DNA from 2 places in the Pseudoalteromonas sp. SG45-3 genome. Region 1 is predicted to be linked to the other one. Evidence: predicted binding sites of a transcription regulator. Region 1 holds the regulator's gene; the other holds the start of a gene.
What was found. The regulator NrdR, encoded in region 1, represses ribonucleotide reductase genes. The targets are predictions, from matches to a motif close to AAACACNANATNTNGTGTTT.
Positions count from the first base shown of each region.

Region 2: the regulator NrdR is predicted to act here: its motif matches at 3,648-3,667, upstream of nrdA (class 1a ribonucleoside-diphosphate reductase subunit alpha).

Region 1 is NZ_JACJEN010000020.1:50,374-62,558, forward strand. Features, by position in the region: gene H5126_RS17805 (sensor histidine kinase) at 1-1,574, opposite strand, end outside; gene H5126_RS17810 (response regulator) at 1,930-2,298, shown strand; gene thrA (bifunctional aspartate kinase/homoserine dehydrogenase I) at 2,527-4,944, shown strand; gene thrB (homoserine kinase) at 4,954-5,889, shown strand; gene thrC (threonine synthase) at 5,901-7,184, shown strand; gene glyA (serine hydroxymethyltransferase) at 7,454-8,710, shown strand; gene nrdR (transcriptional regulator NrdR) at 9,079-9,528, shown strand; gene ribD (bifunctional diaminohydroxyphosphoribosylaminopyrimidine deaminase/5-amino-6-(5-phosphoribosylamino)uracil reductase RibD) at 9,531-10,664, shown strand; gene H5126_RS17845 (riboflavin synthase) at 10,681-11,334, shown strand; gene ribBA (bifunctional 3,4-dihydroxy-2-butanone-4-phosphate synthase/GTP cyclohydrolase II) at 11,364-12,185, shown strand, end outside.
Region 2 is NZ_JACJEN010000023.1:45,491-57,675, reverse strand. Features, by position in the region: gene yfaE (class I ribonucleotide reductase maintenance protein YfaE) at 1-50, opposite strand, end outside; gene nrdB (class Ia ribonucleoside-diphosphate reductase subunit beta) at 50-1,180, opposite strand; gene nrdA (class 1a ribonucleoside-diphosphate reductase subunit alpha) at 1,246-3,528, opposite strand; gene H5126_RS18820 (HAD family hydrolase) at 3,937-4,617, opposite strand; gene ubiG (bifunctional 2-polyprenyl-6-hydroxyphenol methylase/3-demethylubiquinol 3-O-methyltransferase UbiG) at 4,617-5,327, opposite strand; gene gyrA (DNA topoisomerase (ATP-hydrolyzing) subunit A) at 5,504-8,203, shown strand; gene serC (3-phosphoserine/phosphohydroxythreonine transaminase) at 8,362-9,444, shown strand; gene aroA (3-phosphoshikimate 1-carboxyvinyltransferase) at 9,444-10,721, shown strand; gene cmk ((d)CMP kinase) at 10,828-11,538, shown strand; gene rpsA (30S ribosomal protein S1) at 11,634-12,185, shown strand, end outside.

The DNA of each region.
Region 1 (12,185 bases):
AATTTTTTCAATTGCTCACTGGTAACTCCGTTACCGTCATCTTTGTAATCAATCGTTAAGTTAGTGTCATCTGCGCTTATTTTGATATCCATCACACCGTTGCTTTTACCTTCAAAGCCATGAATGAGTGAATTCATAATTAAGTTAGTAAAAATTTGGCTGATGGCGCCTGCCGGTAAATTTAAAACTAAATCATCAGGGCATTCTAATTTTATTGTATGGGATGTCTTTTTTAGTTTTGGATGCAGTGAGCGTATTACTTCGTTAGTGTAATCTTTAAAGTTAATAGTTCTTACAGCTTCACTGGCCTGATCGACCGCTATTTGCTTAAAGCTAGCAATAAGCTCTGAGGCTCTATCTAAGTTAGTGGTTAACAAGCTTGTACTTTGTTTTGCTTCGTTAATAAATTCTTCTAGTGCTTTTGGTGAAAGTGTTTTTTCACTATAAGCACTTTCGAGTTTATTTAAGCGTTCTTGCAAAAACGATATTGCCGTTACACCTATACCAATAGGGGTGTTAATATCATGCGTAATACCCGCCACAAGCCCGCCTAGTGCGGCCATCTTCTCTGTGCCCAATAAACGTTCCTGTGCAAGGCTTAATTCCTCTATATAACGCTGAGATTCAGTTTGTTTTGTAATTAGCTCTTGCTCTGTGCTGCGGCGTAAGTCTATTTCTTCAGTGAGCACAATTTTTTGCTTCTCAAGTTCGTATTTTTGCTGTTGTAATTCCATCATTGCTTGGCTTAAGTTTGATGTTTTACGGGCTACGTCTTGCTCAAGTTGTATGTTGTGATGATCGAGCTTTTCGTTACTAATAATAAGTTCTTTTTGGGTGTGCTCAAGCTCTTTTCTGTACTGAACCACTTTATCTATTAGTTTGTTAAACGACTGCTCCATTACTTTTAGTTCGTTATGCTCCTCTGTTTCTATTTCTATGTGTTGTCCTTCTAGCTCATCTAATTCTAGGTTTTCTAGTTGCTCAGTAAGCTCAGCTAAGGGATCTGTAAGAAGCTTTCTAAATGCCATTAAAAATAAAATGATTAAAAAGGTAGTTTTAATCATCGCATTACCAATCAAAAAGTAGATTGATACCATAATTCGGCTTAAAACAACTTCTCGGCTAGAGAACAAGGTAACGTCGCCCACTTGGGTAGCACGGCCAGAAAATTCAAAAATAAGTGGAAAGGTGTAACCAAACAGACCGGATTTCGCGTCTTCTAAAATAGCTTCTTCTTGTACTAACTGTTGGTTATATAGCTTATGTATGTCGAGCGAGCGCCCTAACTGTGAAATAATTTCGCCGCTGTCGTCTCGAACAATAATCCCTTCAATCATGGGAATGGCGAGTAAACCTTCTGCTGTTGTAATTGTTTGCTTGGTATTAAGCTCCCAAATTGCACGTGTTAAGCTACGACTAAAGGTTTTTTGTAATGTACTTAATTCATCACGTATATAGTCTTTAGTATTGAGATATTCAGCAAGCACCTGTCCGCAAGTCACTACGAAGGTAAGCAAAAAATAAACGGATAAAACGCTTGTTAGCAGCTTCTTAGAAAGGCTTTTTTGTAACATGAGTGACTTGTTCATCCTTTGTTATTTTTGTAACGTTACTATTGTAATTTAAAAGTTAGTCAATAAACCTCTAAAAATAAATAAAAAAGTTAAAATTTAATAAGATAAATCTAATTAAGTAGGTATGTAGTATTAATGTAATTAAACTCAGCTATGAATTAGTAAATTTGTTAGACGTTAAGTTTTGTAAGTTTGATTAGAATTTAGTTTCGTTAATCATATTTAAATGAGTTAATTCTATATTTATCATTGCATTGAATTATTAATGCGCTAAGTACTTAGATGCGTGTTAAAGTGTCCTGAGTGCAAAGAAAGATGGTCTTTTAATAACTTTGATGGTTGTGTAGTAGTAAACATGATGAAATTTTCGATATTAGTCTGTGATGATTCTGCTGTTGCTCGTAAACAAGTCGTGCGGTGTTTAAATGAGTGTATAGACGCAGATATACAACAAGCTATAAATGGAGCAAACGCCCTCGATCTTTTAAGAGCACAAAACTTTGATTTACTGTGCCTAGACCTCACCATGCCAGAGGTTGATGGTATACAAGTACTTGAAACTATAAAAACAGAAAAAATAGAGTGCTTTGTGTTGGTTATTTCTGCTGATATACAGGAAAAAATGAAGCAACGAGTCGCCCAACTTGGCGCAATTGATTTTATTGATAAACCTATTAATAAATCAAGCTTGAATGAAATATTGCATAAATTTGGCATTCATTAGGTTTTTTCATGTTAAAAAAGGCTGTTTTATCTTTTAATTTAGGGTTGACAGCATAGCCTTTGTTAAGGCAGTCTTAACATATGAAAACAATTAATCGCGTACTGACCATTATTATTACAACCATCATTCTTACTGGATAGTGGCATAGGTCGGTGCAACAAATTTAAAGGCCTGTGTTCACTTAGAACACAGGCCTTTTTTCGTTTTATGGGATGAGGAACATAAACAATGCGAGTTTTAAAATTTGGTGGGTCTTCACTTGCCGATTATGCATGCTTACAACAGGTAGCTCAGTTAGTTAAAGCACAATTAAAAGATGAAATGTTATTGGTGCTTTCTGCTCCAGGTGGAATGACCGATTCGCTAGTTGCACTTGCAAGTGCTGCAGAGCAAGGCTTAGATTTTTCGAAGCAATGGCAAGCATTAGCGAGTCGTTGTGAAGGCTTAAAAGCTGACGTTGAAAAAAGTGGCGTAGTCGTTACAAGCTGGCCAGACCTAGGCGAGCTTAAAAATAAATTAGATGGCGTGTCGCTTATACAGTGTTGCCCTGATCAAGTTCGCGCATTTGTAATTAGCTTTGGAGAGCGCGTTAGCGTTTCTTTAATGCAGGCTTTATTGAGCTCACAAGATGCAAGGTACTTAGAAGCAACAAGCTGTATTGCTTCAACTGGTGGCTACATTGATGCAGAAGCTGATTTAGTGGCAAGTAAAGCTCGCTTTCAAGCTGTGCTTAAAGAAAACCCTGCAACTATTTATATTATGCCTGGTTTTACGGCGAGTAATGATAAAGGTGAGCTTACGACGCTTGGCCGTAATGGCTCAGATTACTCAGCAGCTATTGCTGCGGCATGTTTAGAAGCTGAGATTTGCCAAATTTGGACTGACGTTGATGGCGTATATAGCGCTGATCCTCGTTATATTAAAAAAGCCACTAAAGTAGATTTTTTATCTTATAAAGAAGCGATGGAGCTTTCTTACTTTGGTGCAAAAGTACTTCACCCAAAAACAATTTTACCGTGTGCTAAAGCAGGCGTGCCATGTGAAATTAAAAATACGCATAACCCAGACGCACAAGGCTCATTAATTGGTAACGATTATTCATCTGATGAGCCCGTAAAAGCGCTTTCTAGCTTACAAGACCTTGCAATGTTAACTGTTTCAGGCCCAGGCATGAAAGGTAAAGTAGGCATGGCATCTAAGGTATTTAACGCGCTTGCTCACGATAACGTATCAATTGTATTGATCACGCAATCATCATGTGAATTTAGTATTAGTTTTTGTGTGCACGAAACAGACCTAGCACTTGCACTCGATGCGCTACAAACTGCATTTGAGCTTGAATTACAAGCAGGGCTTATTGAGCCTGTTCAAGTACAGCGTAATTTAGCCATTGTTACTTTAGTGGGCGACAACATGCGCGCACACCGTGGCTTAGCGGCTAAGTTTTTTGCATCGCTTGCACAAGCGCAAGTAAATATTGTGGCAATTGCACAGGATTCTACAGAAAGTGCTATTTCTGCGGTAATTGATGGTGAGTTATGTAATGACGCTGTAAAAATATGCCATGAAAACTTTTTCACGCATGTGCCGTCAATTGATGTGTTTTTACTAGGTTGTGGCTTAGTAGGGCAAGAGCTTATTAATCAGCTTGAGCGCCAGCAAGCTTGGCTTGAAAAGCGTAATATTAAACTTAACTTGTATGGTGTTGCTAACTCTCGTCAATTACACCTTGATAACGAAGGCATCGCTTTTAGTGATTGGCAGCAAAAATTGGCCTCATCTGAGCAAGCATTTGATTTAAAATTAGTAGAGCAATTTGTTAAGCAAAACCACTTAGTGAATCCGGTATTAGTAGATTGTACATCTTCAGATGCACTTGCTGCGCAGTACGTAGACTTTTTAAATGCAGGTTTTCATGTGGTTGCAGCTAATAAAAAAGCGACAACAAGCTCATACACGTATTACCAAGATTTAATAGCTGCTACGCAAAAGAATAATCGTAAATTTTTATACGAAACTAACGTTGGTGCAGGTTTACCAGTAATCGATAACTTGCAGTCATTATTTGGTGCCGGTGATGAGTTACTAGAGTTTAGCGGTATTTTATCAGGCTCACTTTCGTATATGTTTGGCGCACTTCAAGATGGTTTATCACTTTCTGAGGCAACTATTAAAGCCAAAGAAAGCGGTTTTACTGAGCCAGATCCTCGTGATGATTTATCGGGTACTGATGTAGCACGTAAGTTACTGATCATTGCTCGCGAAGCCGGTATGAAGTTGGAGCTAAGCGATATTGAAGTTGAGTCAGTATTACCACAAGGTTTTGCACAAGGTGATAGCGTTGATGAGTTTATGGCAAAACTACCAAGCCTAGATGCTGATTTTAATGACCGCATTCAAAGTGCTGCGAGCGAAGGAAAGGTACTTCGTTATGTAGGTACAATTAAAGAAGGTCACTGTAAAGTAGGTATTGAGGCTGTTGATGAAAAACATGCGCTTAATGTAATTCGCGATGGCGAAAACGCGCTTGCTATTTTAAGCCAATACTACCAGCCACGTCCGTTTGTAATTCGTGGTTATGGTGCCGGCTCTGAAGTAACAGCAGCGGGTGTATTTGCTGATATTTTAAAAACACTATCGCGCTAGGAGCTCGTTATGATTGAAGTATATGCTCCGGCGTCTATTGGTAATTTTGCAGTGGGTTTTGATGCACTTGGCGCAGCGCTTGCGCCAATCGATGGTAGTTTATTAGGCGATGTAGCTGTTGTAAGTGCAGCACCAAGTGACGAATTTATTTGTACTGGCGACTACGCTCACAAGTTACCAAGTGATGCGAATGAAAACTTAGCGTACCAGTGTTTAGTACATTTTAGAGCGCATGTCGCGCCTGATATGCCAAGCGTAAAGCTCGAGCTTAAAAAGAATTTACCAATTGGATCTGGACTTGGTTCTAGTGCATGCTCGGTCGTGGCTACCTTTGCTGCCCTTGATAAGTTTGCACAAACTAACTTAAGTCAGGTTGAGCTTATTGAGCTTATGGCTGACTTTGAAGCTGTAGTGAGCGGTGGTCGTCATTACGACAACATCACGCCATGCTATTTAGGTGGTTTGCAATTAACAGGTGATTTAATCCCTGATAAATCGATTGCACTGCCTGTTGATGAAAATTGGTACTACGTTGCTGCGTTCCCTGGTTTTTCACTCAACACTGCAAAAGCGCGCTCGGTTTTACCAAAAGAGTTGAGCATGCATGCAAGTGTTGAGTTTGCACAGCGTTTATCGGCATTTAGTAGCTTACTGTTGACTAATCGTTTTGACGATGCACTGAGCATAATGAAAGATGAAATAGCAGAACCTTACCGCGCACCGCTTATTAAAGGTTTTAGTGAAGCCAAAGCAAGCTTACCAGCGTTGGGCGCTGAAATAGTGAGTATTTCGGGCGCAGGACCTACCTTGTTTAGTGTATGTAAAACACTTGAAGCTGCAAAGCAATGCGCGCAGTGGTTAGAGGCAAATTACATTAACGAGCAAGGCTTTTGCCACATTTGTAAATTAGATAACGACGGCACGCGTCAATTAACAGTTTTATAGGATAGGTAGTCATGCAATTACATAATTTAAAAGATAGCTCACAAAAAGTGTCGTTCGTTGAAGCCGTAAAAACAGGTTTGGGTCGTAATCAAGGTGTGTTTTTCCCTGAATCCCTTGCCCCACTGTCCGATGTTCATGCTTTGCTTGATATGGACTTTGTTACACGCAGTGGCAAAATATTATCTCACCTAATTGGTGATGAGCTGCCTAGCGACACTGTGGCACAAATGGTTAAAAATGCATTTAACTTTCCAGTTAAACTGGTGGAAGTTGAAGAGAATACATACTGCTTAGAGTTGTTTCATGGTCCTACGCTTGCGTTTAAAGACTTTGGTGGTCGCTTTATGGCTGAGTGTTTAGCGCAATTTAATAAAGATGAAAAAGTAACTATTTTAACCGCAACATCGGGCGATACTGGTGCAGCCGTTGCACATGCTTTTTATAACAAGCCGAATATCGATGTTGTCATCTTATATCCTAAAGGCAAAATTTCACTTGCTCAGCAAAAGCTATTTACTACGTTAGGTAACAATATTCATTGTTATGCAGTTGATGGCAGTTTTGATGATTGCCAAGAGTTGGTTAAAAATGCCTTTTTAGATGAAGAAGTTAAATCAACACTTGGGCTTAATTCTGCTAATTCAATTAATATTAGCCGTTTAGTTGCTCAGGTTTGTTATTACTTTGAGGCCATTGCACAACTACCAAAAGAAAAACGCGCAACAGCGCATATATCAGTGCCAAGTGGCAACTTTGGTAATGTATGTGCTGCAATGATTGGTGCGGTTATTGGCTTACCTGTAGGTAAATTAAGTGCAACCACCAACCAAAATGATACTGTGCCGCGCTTTATGCTTGATAAAACCTGGACGCCAAACGCAACACTTGAGTCGCTTTCAAATGCAATGGATGTAAGTAAGCCAAACAACTGGCCGCGTGTGCAAACAATGTTAGATAATAACTGGTTTAGCTACGATAATTTTTATTCAACTAGCGTAAACGAGGAAGACACGCAATCGGTGATGAAAAAAATTCAACAAACGGGTTATGTTGCAGAGCCTCACACTGCTATTGCGTACCAAGGTCTTGTTGAAAATCGAGCGCCTGGTGCAGCGGGCATCTTTTTAGCCACAGCTCACCCTGCTAAGTTTAAAGAAAGCGTAGAGGGTATTTTAAATATTGAATTAGGTATGCCAAAACCACTTAGCGACGCACTAGCAAAACCATGTCTAGCAAGCGATATAAAGGCCGATTACGACGCATTACGTACAGAAATACTTGCTAAACTTGGCTAAGTTAATTAATTCAAAAAGGCGGTTAAGCCGCCTTTTTTTATAACTATAGGCTTTTAAATCTAGTGAGTTGCATTTACTAATTAAATGTAGGAAATAGCATTCATTTAAAATCGTTATGGTTTTATAAGAAAATATCATCTTAAAAAGTCTGTGAAATAGTTTCAATCCCTGTTTAAATATCCTCAACTTAAGAGCGTAGGCAAAGAGTCGTTTAAAGCGTACAATAAAGCCTCTAAAAAACACCATACACGTTGCCCTAGGAGACCCCAATGTTAGAACGTAGCATGAATATTTCGGATTTTGATCCAGAGTTATTTGACGCGATAAACAAAGAAACTGCTCGCCAAGAAGAGCACATTGAACTAATCGCTTCAGAAAACTACTGTAGCCCACGCGTACTAGAAGCGCAGGGTTCACAGCTTACAAATAAATACGCAGAAGGTTACCCTGGCAAACGTTATTATGGCGGTTGTGAGCACGTTGATGTTGTTGAGCAATTAGCAATTGACCGTGCTAACGAGTTATTTGGTTCTGACTACGCAAACGTACAACCACATGCTGGTTCGCAAGCTAATGCTGCTGTTTTTCTAGCGCTATTAGAAGCAGGCGACACTGTACTTGGTATGAGCTTAGCTCATGGTGGTCACTTAACTCACGGATCACACGTAAGCTTCTCTGGTAAGCTTTACAATGCAATTCAATACGGACTAGATGAAACAACGGGCGAAATTGATTACGCACAGGTTGAAGCACTAGCACTTGAGCATAAACCAAAAATGATTATTGGTGGTTTCTCAGCGTACTCAGGTATTGTTGATTGGGCTAAATTCCGTGAAATTGCTGACAAAGTAGGTGCTTACCTGTTTGTTGATATGGCTCACGTTGCAGGTTTAATTGCGGCAGGCGTTTACCCAAGCCCAGTTCCTCATGCACATGTTGTAACTACAACTACGCATAAAACACTTGCTGGTCCTCGTGGTGGTTTAATTATCTCTGCATGTGGCGATGAAGCAATCTATAAAAAGCTTAACAGCGCAGTTTTCCCTGGTGGCCAAGGTGGTCCTTTATGTCATGTTATTGCAGCAAAAGCAGTGGCATTTAAAGAAGCGCTTCAACCAGAATTTAAAGTATACCAAACACAAGTTGTTAAAAACGCAAAAGCAATGGTTGCTGTAATGCAAGAGCGCGGCTACAAAATCGTATCTGACAAAACTGAAAACCACTTATTCCTACTCGATTTAATCGATAAAGATATTACTGGTAAAGATGCAGATGCAGCCCTTGGTAACGCTAACATCACAGTTAACAAAAACTCAGTGCCAAACGATCCACGTTCTCCGTTTGTAACATCTGGTTTGCGTATTGGTTCTCCTGCAATCACTCGTCGTGGTTTCAAAGAAGAAGAATCAAAAGAGCTTGCTGGCTGGATTTGTGACGTACTAGATAACATCACTGATGAATCTGTACAGGCGCAAGTTAAAGAAAAAGTAAAAGCAATTTGTGCAAAATTACCTGTTTACGCTTAATTGCATAAGCAGCAGTAATTTAGATCACATAGGCTAGGGGCCTGTTTATCTTTCGAGGTTTAATTTGCAGTAGTATGTTTGGTTTTTAGGCAAGGCAGAGTCTATGTAGTGTGGTTACTCCACACAAATAGGCGATAACGCAGCATAAATGCCAAACATGCACTGCCCTCGGGTTCGTCCTAGGGGCGATTTACTCTTTGTTGCTCGGTTTTTACTTAGCCCACTAGGTTACAAACCTCGCGCCGCGATTAAATCACCCATAGATAGAACAAATTTAATCCTGAAAGGTCAACAGGCCCTATTTTTTTGCTAAGATAAAAGACCGCTATTTAGCGGTCTTTTTTGTTTTAAAACGGAAGTACCGAGCTATGCATTGTCCATTTTGTACCGCAAAAGATACTAAAGTTATTGACTCACGCCTTGTTGGTGGAGGCCATCAAGTTCGCAGGCGCCGTGAGTGCAACGACTGCCATGAGCGCTTTACTACATTTGAAGGCGCTGAACTGGTTATGCCTCGTGTTATTAAACAAGACGGCAGCCGCGAACCATTTAACGAAGATAAATTATTAAATGGCTTAAATCGCGCACTCGAAAAACGCCCAGTGAGCACAGAGCAAGTAGACGAAGTAGTGAATATAATAAAATCGCAGTTGCGTGCTACAGGCGAGCGAGAAATTTCAAGCCATTTGGTTGGTGAATGCATTATGGAAGCCCTCAAAAAGCTCGATAAAGTAGCGTATGTAAGATTTGCCTCTGTTTATCGCTCGTTTGAAGATATACGCGAATTTGGCGAAGAAATTGCCCGCTTAGGGGAGTAACAATGCAAAGCCAAGTTCCTTTTACTGAACATGATGAAATGTATATGGCACGCGCCATAGAACTTGCCAAAAAAGGCCGGTTTACTACCACACCTAACCCTAATGTTGGCTGTGTTTTAGTTAAAAATAATCAAATAATTGGTGAGGGTTTTCATCAATTAGCAGGTCAAGGCCATGCAGAAGTAAATGCACTGGCTGTCGCTGGAAAAAATGCACAAGGTGCAACGGCTTATGTAACGCTTGAACCGTGTAGTCATTATGGCCGTACGCCACCGTGCGCCGAAGGCTTAAAAGCTGCCGGTGTGGTAAAAGTAATTGCTGCTATGGTTGATACAAATCCACAAGTTGCTGGCAAAGGCCTTAAAATACTGAGCGACGCGGGTATTGACGTTGCTTACGGGTTACTCGAATCACAAGCTCGCGCACTTAACGTTGGCTTTTTTAAGCGTATGGAACAAGGCTTACCTTATGTGATTTGCAAAATGGCAGCGAGTATTGATGGTAAAACGGCGCTTAAAAATGGGCAAAGTAAGTGGATCACAAGTCCTGCTGCTCGACAAGACGTACAATTATACCGAGCGAAAAGCTGCGCTATTTTAACCGGTGCCGATACAGTGCTAGTAGACGATGCTAAACTTAATGTGCGACTAAGTGAGCTGCCTTGCACACTGCCTACTGATTTGCCGCTTCGCCAGCCCGTGCGTGTTATAATTGACTCTCAAAACCGTTTAACACCTGACCTTGCTTTATTTGAAATCCAAAGTGATGTAATAATATTTACGACTAAGGTTGATAAATCATTGCAATGGCCGCATTTTGTAAAGCATATTGAAGTTAGTGAAAGTAACGGTAAAGTTGATTTACAAGCCGTTTTAGAAAAACTTGGGCAACTGCAGTTTAATAATGTTTGGCTTGAAGCTGGCGCAACACTTGCTGGTAAAATGACAGAGCTTAATTTAGTTGACGAGTTTGTTTTTTATTTAGCGCCTAAACTAATGGGCCATGATGCAAAAAGTTTAGTTAATTTTCCTGAATTGACGAGTATGCAGAACACCGTTGATTTAACATTTAATGAATGTGCGCGCATTGGTGACGATTTACGTATCACCGCGTCAAAACTCATTAAAATCACTTAATAAAAAGAGTAGTGCTATGTTTACTGGGATAATAGAAGCCACAGGCAAAATTGCTTTATTACAAAAAAAACAAGGCGACTTAGCCATTCGTATCCAAAGTACTGATCTTGATATGACAGACGTAAAGTTAGGTGACAGCATTGCAACTAATGGTGTTTGCTTAACTGTAGTTGATAAACATATTGATGGTTTTAGTGCGGATTTATCTAATGAGACGATTAGTTTGACCGGTTTTGCTCACTATGCTTTAGGACAAACGGTGAATCTTGAAAAAGCCATGCAACCTGTTTCTCGTTTAGGCGGTCATTTAGTGTCTGGCCATGTTGATGGTATCGCAACAATTACAAGTATTACAGCAAACGCCAGAGCAACAGAATATTGGCTTACAACTGACGAAAATTTAATGAAATACATTCCTTACAAAGGTTCGGTATGTATTGATGGTATAAGCCTGACAGTAAACGCTGTAGAGGGTAATAAATTCAAATTAACAATTGTCCCACACACGAGTGAGCAAACCACAATTGCTCATTTTAAAGTAGGTACCCAAGTTAATTTAGAAGTCGATCAAATTGCACGTTATTTAGAGCGCCTTATAAAGGGTGCAGAGCAACCAACGGGCTCTGATATTTCGATGAGCTTACTCGCTAAAGCGGGTTTTATTAAATAACGAAACTGACAACTTACACGAGCAAATTTATGAATTTACACAGCGCGCAAGAAATCATCGACAATATTAAAGCCGGTAAAATGGTTATTTTAATGGATGATGAAGATAGAGAAAATGAAGGCGATTTAATAATAGCAGCTGAGCATATTAGCGCAGAAGCGATTAATTTCATGGCTACCCATGGCCGTGGTTTAATTTGTTTAACCATGACGCAAGAGCGTTGCGAGCAACTTGATTTACCGTTAATGGTTAAAAACAATGGTGCAGCATTTTCTACTAACTTTACAATGTCGATAGAAGCATCAAAAGGTGTTACAACCGGTATTTCAGCAGCAGACAGAGCACGTACAGTGCAAGCGGCTATAGCTAAAGGCGCAGTCCCAAGTGATATTGTTCAGCCTGGACATATTTTTCCTATTATGGCGCAACCTGGTGGCGTATTAACTCGCGCAGGACACACTGAAGCGGGCTGTGATTTAGCGCGTTTAGCTGGGCTTGAAGCATCATCTGTTATTGTTGAAATACTTAATGCTGACGGCACTATGGCACGTCGCCCTGATTTAGAAGTTTTTGCGAAAGAGCACGATATTAAAATTGGCACCATTGCTGATTTAATCGAATACCGCAACTTAAACGAAACAACAATTGAGCAAGTAGCAAAATGTAAGTTACCAACTGTTCATGGTGAATTTGATTTAGTTACTTACAAAGACACAATTGACGGCCAATTACATTACGTATTACTCAAAGGCGATATAAAAGATCAAGAGCCGACAAATGTGCGTGTACATTTGCAAAGTACCTTTAATGATATTCTACTTTCAGACAGAAGTGCTGACCGTAGCTGGGGC
Region 2 (12,185 bases), on a different contig from region 1:
CACTGGCTGTTTTCTGCAAGCGTTATGCTTGCAGTAGACTTATCACTCATTATAAATCAAAATCACCAAATTCTGATGCATCAACTTGAGAGTCTATTTGACCAACAAGGTATGAGCTTATTTCTGCTTCTTGTGGTGCTACTTGCACGTTATCAGACACTAACCACGAGTTTATCCACGGGATAGGGTTACTGTTATTTTCAAACTGTGCTGGCAAACCAATCGCAGTCATACGTGCATTGGTAATGTATTCAACGTACTGACATAAAATATGTTTATTTAAGCCAATCATCGAACCATCTTTAAATAAGTATTCGGCCCACTCTTTTTCTTGCTCTGCAGCATCAACAAACATTTTAATTGCTTCGTCGCGGCACTGGGCAGCAACAATCGCCATTTCTGGGTCGTCCTTACCGTCTTGCATAATGTTTAAAATATGCTGAGTACCAGAAAGGTGAAGTGCTTCATCGCGTGCAATTAGCTTGATGATTTTAGCGTTACCTTCCATTAGCTCGCGCTCAGCAAATGCAAACGAACATGCAAAGCTTACGTAAAAGCGAATCGCTTCAAGAATATTTACCGACATCATAGCCAGGTAAAGTTTCTTTTTAAGCTCAAATAAATTAATGATAACTGTTTTACCGTTAATCTCGTGTTTGCCTTCACCGTATAAGTTGTAAAGCGATACAGAGTTAATTAAGTCATCGTAGTATTTAGTTACGGCATCAGCACGTTCGCTAATTTTATCGTTGCTAACAATGTCATCAAAAATAAGCTCAGGTGCTTGTGTTACGTTACGGATAATATGCGTGTATGAACGGCTGTGAATTGTTTCACTGAACGCCCATGTTTCTATCCATGTTTCAAGCTCTGGTAGCGATACAATTGGAAGTAGAGCCACGTTTGGCGAACGACCTTGTACACTATCAAGCAGTGTTTGGTATTTTAAGTTGCTTAAAAATATATGCTTTTCGTGATCTGGTAATGCTTGAAAGTCTAAACGGTCTTTACTTACATCTACTTCCTCAGGACGCCAAAAGAAAGACAGTTGCTTTTCAATTAACTTTTCAAAAATTGGGTATTTTTGTTGGTCGTAACGAGATACGTTTACAGTTTGGCCAAAAAACATTGGCTCTTGCATTTGGTTATTATGGTTTCGGCTAAAAGTAGTATAAGACATGTTTATCACTCAAAAAACTATCAGAAAAAGCGGGCTAAATGCCCGCTTAAAATAAAAATCAGCAGTTATATTTTACACGCGCCGCCTTCACAATCGTCATCTTCCACTTCTGGAGCATCTTCTTGTGAATCTGAGGCGCCGTCGCGAGTATTGTGGTAATACAAGGTTTTAACACCTAGTTTGTACGCGCTTAGTAAGTCTTTTAATAAGACTTGCATAGGTACTTTACCGCCTTCGAACTTGTTTGGATCATAATTTGTATTTGCAGAAATTGTTTGGTCAACAAATTTTTGCATTATGCCAACAAGTTGTAGATAACCATCGTTTGATGGAATGTCCCATAGTAGCTCGTACTGATCTTTTAAACGCTCATACTCAGGAACAACTTGTTTTAAAATACCGTCTTTACTTGCTTTAACGCTAATATGTCCACGTGGTGGCTCAATACCGTTAGTTGCGTTAGAGATTTGCGACGATGTTTCTGATGGCATTAATGCACTTAGTGTTGAGTTACGCATACCGTGCTCTTTAATACTTGCACGTAGTGTATCCCAATCAAGATGAAGTGGCTCATCACAAATTTTATCTAAATCACGTTTGTACGTATCTGTTGGCATAATACCTTGTGAATACGTTGTCTCGTTAAACTTAGGACATGCGCCACGTTCTTTAGCAAGCTCGTTTGATGCTTTCATCAAGTAATATTGAATGGCTTCAAAGGTTTTATGCGTTAATGCATTAGCGCTGCCATCAGAATAACGCTTACCGTTTTTAGCTAGGTAGTATGCGTAGTTAATTACGCCTATTCCTAGTGTACGACGACCCATAGTTGCATTTTTAGCAGCCGGTACAGGGTAGTCTTGGAAATCAAGTAAGTTATCAAGTGCGCGTACTGCAAGTTCAGCTAGCTCTTCAAGCTCATCAAGTGACTCTATTGCACCTAGGTTAAACGCAGAAAGTGTACAAAGGGCGATTTCGCCTTCTTCGTCATTTACGTTATTAAGTGGCTTAGTTGGCAATGCAATTTCTAAACATAAGTTAGATTGGCGAATTGGCGCAACTTTAGAAATAAATGGGCTGTGTGTATTACAGTGATCCACATTTTGTAAATAAATACGACCAGTACTTGCACGCTCTTGCGCAAACATTGAGAAAAGCTCAATGGCTTTAATGCGTTTTTTACGAATAGACTCGTCTTGTTCGTATTTAACGTAAAGTGCGTCAAACTCAGCTTGGTCTTCAAAAAATGCATCATAAAGGCCAGGCACATCTGATGGGCTAAATAACGTAATGTAGTCGTCTTTAATTAAACGAGAGTACATTAATTTATTAAACTGTACGCCGTAATCTAGGTGGCGAACGCGATTGTCGTCTACACCACGGTTATTTTTAAGTACAAGTAGGTTCTCTACTTCTAAATGCCAAAGCGGGTAGAATAATGTTGCTGCGCCGCCACGTACACCACCTTGTGAACAACTTTTAACCGCTGTTTGAAAGTGCTTATAAAAAGGGATACAACCTGTGTGATACGCTTCGCCGTTACGAATATGGCTACCTAGCGCACGTATTCTACCTGCGTTAATACCAATTCCCGCACGTTGTGAAACGTATTTAACAATAGCTGACGACGTTGCATTGATTGAATCAAGGCTGTCGCCACATTCAATCAATACACACGAGCTAAACTGGCGAGTAGGCGTACGTACACCCGACATAATTGGCGTTGGTAGAGATATTTTAAATAAAGATACTGCATCGTAAAAACGTTTAATGTAATCAGTACGTGTTTCACGTGGGTAATCTGAAAATAAGCTTGCCGCAACTAAAATATATAAAAACTGTGCACTTTCGTATATTTCACCCGATACACGGTTTTGAACGAGGTACTTACCTTCAAGTTGCTTTACAGCAGCGTAGCTAAAGTTAAGATCGCGAGAATGATCAAGGTATGCATCAAGCTCATCTAACTCTTGCTCTGTGTAATCTACTAGTAAATGAGCATCGTAGCGTTTATCGCCAACCATTTTTGTTACGTGGTCAAATAAACGTGGTGGCTCAAATTGACCGTACGCTTTTTTACGTAAATGGAATACAGCTAAACGTGCAGCTAAGTATTGGTAATCAGGCGATTCTTTTGAAATCTGATCCGCTGCTGCTTTAATGATGGTTTCGTGAATGTCTTTAGTACGAATACCGTCGTAAAACTGAATGTGCGACTTTAATTCAACTTGCGAAACCGAAACGTTGTTTAAACCTTCGGCGGCCCACTCAATAACGCGATGGATCTTATCCAGATCAAGAGGCTCTTTACGCCCGTCACGTTTGCTTACAGATAACTGTTGGTTCATTTGCCTGTATTCCTTGGGAATTATGTATTTTGACCAATGCTTTATACCTCGCCGGGGCAAGGTATATACTCATTTATTATAAGTTTCGCCATATTTGCGAATTTAATTGAATAACATTTGGCCACAATATCTGGTGTTGTTCAATTTAGAGATCACAAGATAGTGTGGTCTGAGTTGTTTTGCAAGGGACATAATTGCCCCTATTTGTGGATAACTTCGGGATAACGTATTTGTGTTAGTAGATACTCACCTTCGAACAATCATTTAAGTTGAAATATGCAAAAATCAACTAATGATCTGCTAAATTTACGCATTTTAAAAATAAATTTTGACTGCTTTTTTTATCAGCAAGCTTTGCGTAAAAACTAACACAATCACAATATATAGTGTTTATTAATTAACATGGCACTATATATGGTTAAAACCATCAATTGGGCTTTGCCAGTTAAAATCAGCATTCCAGCTGTTGGCTTCATCAATACTTGGTATGTAACCCCAAAGTGCCGTTGCTGTGCGCATACCTGCGGCTTTGCCTGCTTGTATGTCTCGCTGTGCATCACCAATGTACAAACAGCGTTTTGGTTGCACTCCCATAAGCTTTGCACAGTGTAGCAGCGGTAAAGGGGATGGCTTAGCTTCAGCTAAGGTGTCGCCACTTATTACTACACTAGCATTTTTCAATGCGGGAATTGCTGCCACTAAAGGATCAGTTAAAAACCCTGGTTTGTTAGTCATGATCCCCCATTTGATCTTTTTCTGATCAAGGGCAATAAGCAACGATTCAACACCGCTGAAGCAATGTGTGTGATTTGCTATGTTTGCAGCGTATTCGTCAACTAATTGCTTAATAAGCTCGCTTTGAGGTTGTGTGTCCCATAACTCTTTAAAACCAGCCTCTAATAATGCGCCTGCGCCGTTAGATGCCGCAGGACGGTATACATCACTACTAACAGGCTCTATTTTATTATTAATGAGAACTGCATTTAAAGCCGCACCTAAATCATCAGCGGTGTCGAGTAGAGTGCCGTCTAAATCAAATAAAAATGCATCGTACTCAATAAGGGGGAGGGGGGCTTGAGAGTTAGCCATTAAGCTAACTTCTCAAAGTACAGTATGTAATTTACGCTAACGTCACTATTGAGCGTATATTGCTTTGATAGTGGGTTATAAGAAAGGCCTGTACTTGCACGAACTTTTAAACCCGCTTGCTCTGCCCATGTAATAAGCTGTGCAGGTTTTATAAACTTTTTATGGTCGTGTGTACCTTCAGGCACCATTTTTAAAAGCTTTTCAGCACCAACAATAGCGTATAAATATGCTTTAGGTGTTTTGTTTAGGGTTGAAAAAAACACGTCTGCGCCTGGTTTGGCAAGTGCAGCTACGGCATGAATGATAGATGCTGGGTCGGGAACGTGCTCAAGCATTTCCATACAGGTTATTACATCAAAGCGCTCTGGGTTTTGCGAAGCAAACTCTTCTGCTGGCACTTTTATGTAATCTACATTTATGCCAGTTTCTAAACTGTGCAACTTAGCAACAGTTAAAGGCTCTTGCCCCATGTCGATGCCAGTTACTTTTGCGCCCATGCGCGCCATGCTTTGGCTTAAAATACCGCCACCACAGCCAACATCGAGTGTTTCTTTATCGAATAAGCCTTGCGTTTTGTTTGCTATAAAGTCTAAACGTAACGGGTTAATTTCGTGAAGAGGTTTGAATTCTCCGTCTAGGTCCCACCAACGCTCGGCGATGGCTTCAAATTTTGCTATTTCTGCGTGATCTACATTTTGATGTTCGGTCATAAAATACTTCCTCGTCAATCTGAGGCCATTATATAGGGCTAAATTGATAAATCGCAAAGTTTTGCGCCTGTAAATTAAAATTAATTGTGATAGCATGGCTGTTAGAAATAATAACAATACTCTTAATACCCAATACCGGGTTGTTGAGAGCTGATACTGAAGGAATGTGATATCAAATGACTGATCTCGCCAATGAAATTCTGCCAGTCAATATTGAAGACGAGTTAAAAAACTCCTACTTAGATTACGCAATGAGCGTAATTGTAGGACGTGCATTACCAGACGTACGTGACGGCTTAAAACCTGTTCATCGCCGCGTTTTGTTTGCAATGAACGAGCTTAGTAATGACTGGAACAAGCCTTACAAAAAATCGGCCCGTGTGGTCGGTGACGTAATCGGTAAATACCACCCACACGGCGACAGTGCAGTTTATGACACGATAGTTCGTATGGCTCAGCCATTCTCACTGCGTTATATGCTAGTAGATGGCCAAGGTAACTTCGGTTCGGTTGATGGTGATTCAGCAGCGGCAATGCGTTATACAGAAGTACGTATGGCTAAAATGTCGCATGAGTTATTAGCCGATCTTGAAAAAGAAACGGTTGATTTCGTTCCTAACTACGATGGCACTGAGTTCATCCCTGATGTTTTACCAACGAAAGTTCCTAATTTATTAGTGAATGGTTCGTCAGGTATTGCAGTAGGTATGGCTACAAATATACCACCACATAACTTAACTGAAGTTGTAAATGGTTGTTTGGCACTTATTCAAAATCCAGATTTAACTATTTTAGAGTTAATGGATTATATTCCTGGTCCTGATTTCCCAACGGCTGCAATTATCAACGGTAAGAAGGGTATTGAACAAGCCTACTTAACTGGCCGTGGTAAAGTGTACATGCGTGCACGCGCCGACATCGAAACCGATGAAAAAACAGGCCGTGAAACAATCATCGTTCACGAAATTCCTTATCAAGTTAATAAAGCTCGTTTAATTGAAAAAATTGCTGAGCTGGTTAAAGATAAGAAAATTGAAGGTATTAGTGCGCTACGTGATGAATCAGATAAAGACGGTATGCGTATCGTTATTGAAATCAAACGTGGTGACGTAGGCGAAGTTATTTTAAACAACTTGTATTCACAAACTCAGTTACAAACTGTGTTTGGTATGAATATGGTTGCGCTAATTAATAACCAACCTAAATGTTTCAATTTAAAAGAAATGTTAGAAGAGTTTATTATTCACCGTCGTGAAGTAGTAACTCGTCGTACAGTATTTGATTTACGTAAAGCCCGTGACCGTGCACACACGCTTGAAGGCTTAGCGATTGCGCTTGCGAACATTGACCCAATTATCGAACTTATTCGTAAATCCCCTACACCTGCTGAAGCTAAAATTGCTTTAACAGCGCGTCCGTGGGAATTAGGTAATGTAAAAGGTATGCTTGAAAAAGCAGGTGAAGACAATGTTGCTCGTCCAGATTGGTTAGCAAGCGAACTTGGTATTCGCGATGGTCAATATTATATCTCTGAGCAACAAGCTCAAGCAATTCTTGATTTGCGTTTACATAAGCTAACAGGTCTTGAACACGAAAAAATCTTGACCGAATACCAAGCGTTATTAGAACTAATTGCTGAACTACTTTATATTTTGGCAACTCCTGAGCGTTTAATGGAAGTTATACGTGACGAGCTAGTTGAAATTAAAGAGCAATATGGTGATGAGCGTCGCACTGAAATTAATGCAGCTGCTCACGATATCAGCCTTGAAGACTTAATTACCGAAGAAAACGTAGTAGTAACGCTTTCTCACGAAGGTTATGTGAAGTATCAAGCATTGTCTGATTACGAAGCACAGCGTCGTGGTGGTAAAGGTAAGTCAGCAACGAAGATGAAAGATGAAGATTTCATCGAACGTCTATTAGTTGCAAATACACACGATACTATATTGTGTTTCTCTACGGCCGGTCGTTTATATTGGCTTAAAGTATATCAGTTACCACTAGCGAGTCGTGCAGCGCGCGGTAAGCCAATTGTTAACTTGTTACCACTTGAAGCTGATGAACGTATTACTGCTATATTGCCAGTACGCGAGTACGCAGAAGATAAATACATCTTTATGGCAACAGCATTTGGTACAGTTAAGAAAACACCATTAACGGCTTACAGTCGTCAACGTGCAAGCGGTATTATTGCTGTTAACTTAAATGATGGCGATAGCCTGATTGGTGTTGATATTACCGATGGTAGCAACGAAATTATGTTGTTCACTGATGCAGGTAAAGTTGTACGCTTTAAAGAAGCTGAAGAAACAACAGTTGTTGATGAAAACGGTAACCCAGTATTAGACGAAGAAGGTAACCCTGAGATTCGTTTCAAAGGTGTTCGCCCAATGGGTCGTACCGCTACAGGTGTTCGTGGTATTAAAATGGCCGATGATCAACGCGTAGTATCGTTAATTGTACCAAAAACTGACGGTGCTATTTTAACGGTAACTGAAAATGGTTACGGTAAGCGTACACAACTAGAAGATTACCCATCTAAGAGCCGTGCAACACAGGGTGTTGTATCTATCAAGGTGAGTGAGCGTAACGGTGCTGTTGTTGGCGCTGTACAAGTTGATGATAACGACGAAATCATGATTATTTCAAATCGTGGTACCTTAGTACGTACTCGCGTTAATGAAGTTTCTACGGTTGGACGTAACACCCAAGGTGTTATTTTGATCAGAACTATTGACGAAGAGCAAGTAGTTGGTTTACAACGTATAGAAGAGATTGAAGTTACAGAAAGTGACTTGATTGATATTGAAGACGTTGAAACTGTAGATACGGTTATTGATGAAGTAGCGGATGATAATCCTCCTTCAGAATAATTGATATTGAAAAAGCGGCCTTGGCCGCTTTTTTTAATGTTGTTGAAAAAAATTAATAGGGTGTGAAGTTATATTCATTCACTAAAACTCAAAGGTTTAGTGGGTGGGTATTGAGCATCCATGCTTAGTAGTTAAATTACTGGAATGAGGCAAAGGTAATGAGTAAATATAATTTTTGTGCGGGGCCAGCTATGCTTCCGCAAGCGGTTATGAAAAAAGCACAAAAAGAGTTTCTAGATTGGCAAGATTTAGGTGTGTCTGTGATGGAAATAAGCCATCGTAGCAAAGAGTTTTTAGCCCTTACAGCTAAATGTGAAGCCAGCCTTCGTCGCCTAATGAATATCAGTGATGAATTTGAAGTGCTGTTTATGCATGGTGGTGGTCGTGGTCAGTTTAGTGCTGTGCCATTAAATTTACACCAAGAAGGCAAAGCTGCGGTTTATTGCGAAAACGGCGTGTGGTCAAAAAGTGCAACAGACGAGGCCAACAAGTTTACTCAAGCAACCTCTATTGATGTGCGTAATGATGCCAATGGCGAGTTTTCTATTAAACAGGTTGCTGATTGGGTGCTACCAGAAGATGCATCTTACATTCACTATTGCCCTAACGAAACGGTTGACGGCTTAGAAATTTTTGATGTACCAAGCCACCCAACTGCACCGATCGTTGCTGATATGTCGTCAACTATTTTATCACGCGAAATAGACGTTAATAAATTTGATTTAATTTACGCTGGTGCGCAAAAAAATATCGGCCCGTCGGGCATATCAATCGTTATTGTTCGTAAAACATTACTTGAGCGTGAAGGCTTACCTAAGCCAGGCATTTTAGATTACGCATTAGAAGCAAAACAAGGCAGCATGTTTAACACGCCTCCCACATTTGCTTGGTATTTAGCTGCTGAAGTATTTCAATGGCTTGAAAGTAATGGTGGCGTAAAAGCGATGGAAGTTCAAAATATTGCTAAAGCGCAGCTACTTTATGACTTTATTGATGAATCGAGCTTTTATACCAATAAAGTAGCTAAACATTGCCGTTCACGTATGAATGTTCCGTTTTGGCTTAATGATGAAAGCTTAAATGATAAGTTTGTTGCTCAGTCTAAAGATGCAGGGTTACTCGCTCTTGAAGGCCACAGAATTGTGGGCGGTATGCGCGCAAGTATTTATAACGCAATGCCTATTGAAGGTGTTCAAGCACTTGTAGACTTTATGGCTGCTTTTGCAAAGGAGCACAGCTAATGGAGCAGCTTCGTTTAGAACCTATTTCTAGAGTAAATGGCACAGTAACCCTACCAGGTTCAAAGAGTCTATCGAACAGAATTTTATTATTAGCAGCACTTGCAAGCGGTACTACCGTTGTAGAAAACTTACTTGATAGTGACGATATACGCCATATGCTGGGCGCCTTAAAGTTATTAGGTGTAAATGTAACTTTAAATGATGACCGCACTGTAGCCACCGTAGAGGGTGTTAGTGGTGTGTTTAATACACCGACTGAGCCATTGTTTTTAGGTAATGCGGGTACTGCTTATAGACCTTTAACGGCAGTACTTGCTGCCGTTGCTGGTAAGTACGAGCTAATTGGCGAGCCACGTATGGAAGAGCGCCCGATAGGGCACTTGGTTGACGCGCTGCAAGCATTGGGTGGTGATGTTACTTATACAAAGCACAAAGACTACCCACCACTTAAAATTGTGGGTGGCCAAATAAAAGGCGGTGAGGTTGAAATTGACGGCAGTATTTCAAGTCAATTTTTAACCGCTCTATTAATGGCAGCGCCATTATTTAACGGTGATACAACAATAACTATTAAAGGTACTTTAGTCTCTAAACCTTATATTGATATTACACTTGATGTAATGGCACGTTTTGGGGTTAATGTTGAGCACAGTGATTATGCAACCTTTAAAGTTAAAGGTGGTCAACAGTATCAATCATTAGATCGCATAATGGTTGAAGGCGATGCATCTTCTGCCTCTTACTTTGTTGCTGCGGCTGCAATTGCAGGCGGTGAGATTGAAATTAAGGGCGTGGGTGCCAAGTCGGTGCAAGGTGATATAGGCTTTGCCAAAGTAATGGAGCAAGTAGGCGCAAAAATTGATTGGTATGATGAGCGTTTAGTTGTTCGCAAAGGCGAACTAAAAGGTGTGGATATTGACGCCAATGCAATTCCTGATGCAGCTATGACTCTTGCAACTGTTGCTCTTTTTGCCAAAGGCCCAACAGCCATTCGTAACATTTATAACTGGCGAGTAAAAGAGACAGACCGTTTATATGCAATGGCAACTGAGCTTCGTAAAGTAGGCGCACAGGTTGTAGAAGGTGAAGATTTTATAGAGATCACCCCACCTGAAACATTTAATGATGTTGCTGTTGATACTTACGACGATCACCGTATAGCCATGTGTTTTGCAATGGTTGCCGTTGGTGGAAAGCCAATAACAATTAATGATCCAAAGTGTACCTATAAAACATTTCCTACATTTTTCAATGTTTTAGCGTCAGTCAGTGAATAAGCTAATTAGAAGTAATTACAAAAGTTACACACTAATAGCAGATATATTTTAATAACTGACGTATAATGTCGCGGTTTATTTAGGTGTGCATTGCAGGAGGTTTTAAATGCAGGCGTTATTAATGCCCGTGATCACCGTTGATGGCCCAAGTGGTTCAGGTAAAGGAACTGTTTGTCGCTTGTTAGCCGACAAGTTAGGGTGGGATGTATTAGATAGCGGTGCGATTTATCGTGTTTTATCTTTAGCTGCACTTCATCACCAAATTGCATTAGACAATGAAGAAGGGCTTGTCCCGCTTGCTGCAAATTTAGATGTGCAGTTTTTGGTAGATAGCCAAACTAATGCAGGAAAAGTTATTTTAGAAGGCGAAGATGTAACCACTACTATTCGTAATGAAGAAGTAGGCGCTGCGGCTTCAAAAGTTGCAGCATTACCTCGCGTTCGTGAAGCGTTATTACGTCGCCAGCGTGCATTTCGCACTGAAAATGGCTTAATTGCCGATGGCCGTGATATGGGCACTGTGGTTTTTCAAGATGCGCCGTTAAAAATATATTTAACAGCCAGTGCAGAAGAGCGTGCTCGTAGACGCTTTGTTGAGTTGAATACGCGCGGCCTTGATGTTACACTAAGTGGTCTATTACAGGACATTCAAGCTCGTGACGAGCGCGATATGAATCGCACCGTTGCTCCGCTTGTACCTGCAGAGGATGCTATTGAGATCGATACTAGCGATCTTAATGCACAGCAAGTGTTTGATAAGGTAATAACTTTATTGGATATTGCTATCTCTGAAGGTAAGCTTCCTAAACGAAGCTAAACACATTTTATGCGCCAGCAGGATGCCAGTGCTATTTTAACAACCCCATGCAGCATGGTTGCTTATTGGTATTAATATATGAGACGTATATTCGTATGTCAGAAAATTTTGCGCAGTTATTTGAAGAAAGCTTAAAGGGTTTTGAAGCAGAGCAAGGCTCTATCGTTAAAGGTACAGTAATCTCTATCGAGAATAACATTGTACTTGTAGATGCTGGTCTTAAATCAGAAAGTGCTATCCCTGCAGAGCAGTTCAAAAATGCTGCTGGTGAACTAGAAGTTGCTGTAGGCGACGAAGTAGATGTTGCACTAGATGCAATTGAAGACGGTTTCGGTGAAACTATCCTTTCTCGTGAGAAAGCTAAGCGTCACGAAGCATGGATCCGTCTTGAGAAAGCATGTGAAGAGCAAGAGACTGTTACTGGTGTTATCAACGGTAAAGTTAAAGGCGGTTTCACAGTTGAAGTTGATTCAATCCGTGCTTTCCTACCTGGTTCACTTGTTGATGTTCGTCCAGTACGTGACACAACTCACCTTGAAGGCAAAGAGCTTGAATTTAAAGTAATCAAGCTTGACCAAAAACGTAACAACGTTGTTGTTTCACGTCGTGCAGTTATCGAATCTGAAAACTCACAAGAACGTGAAGAG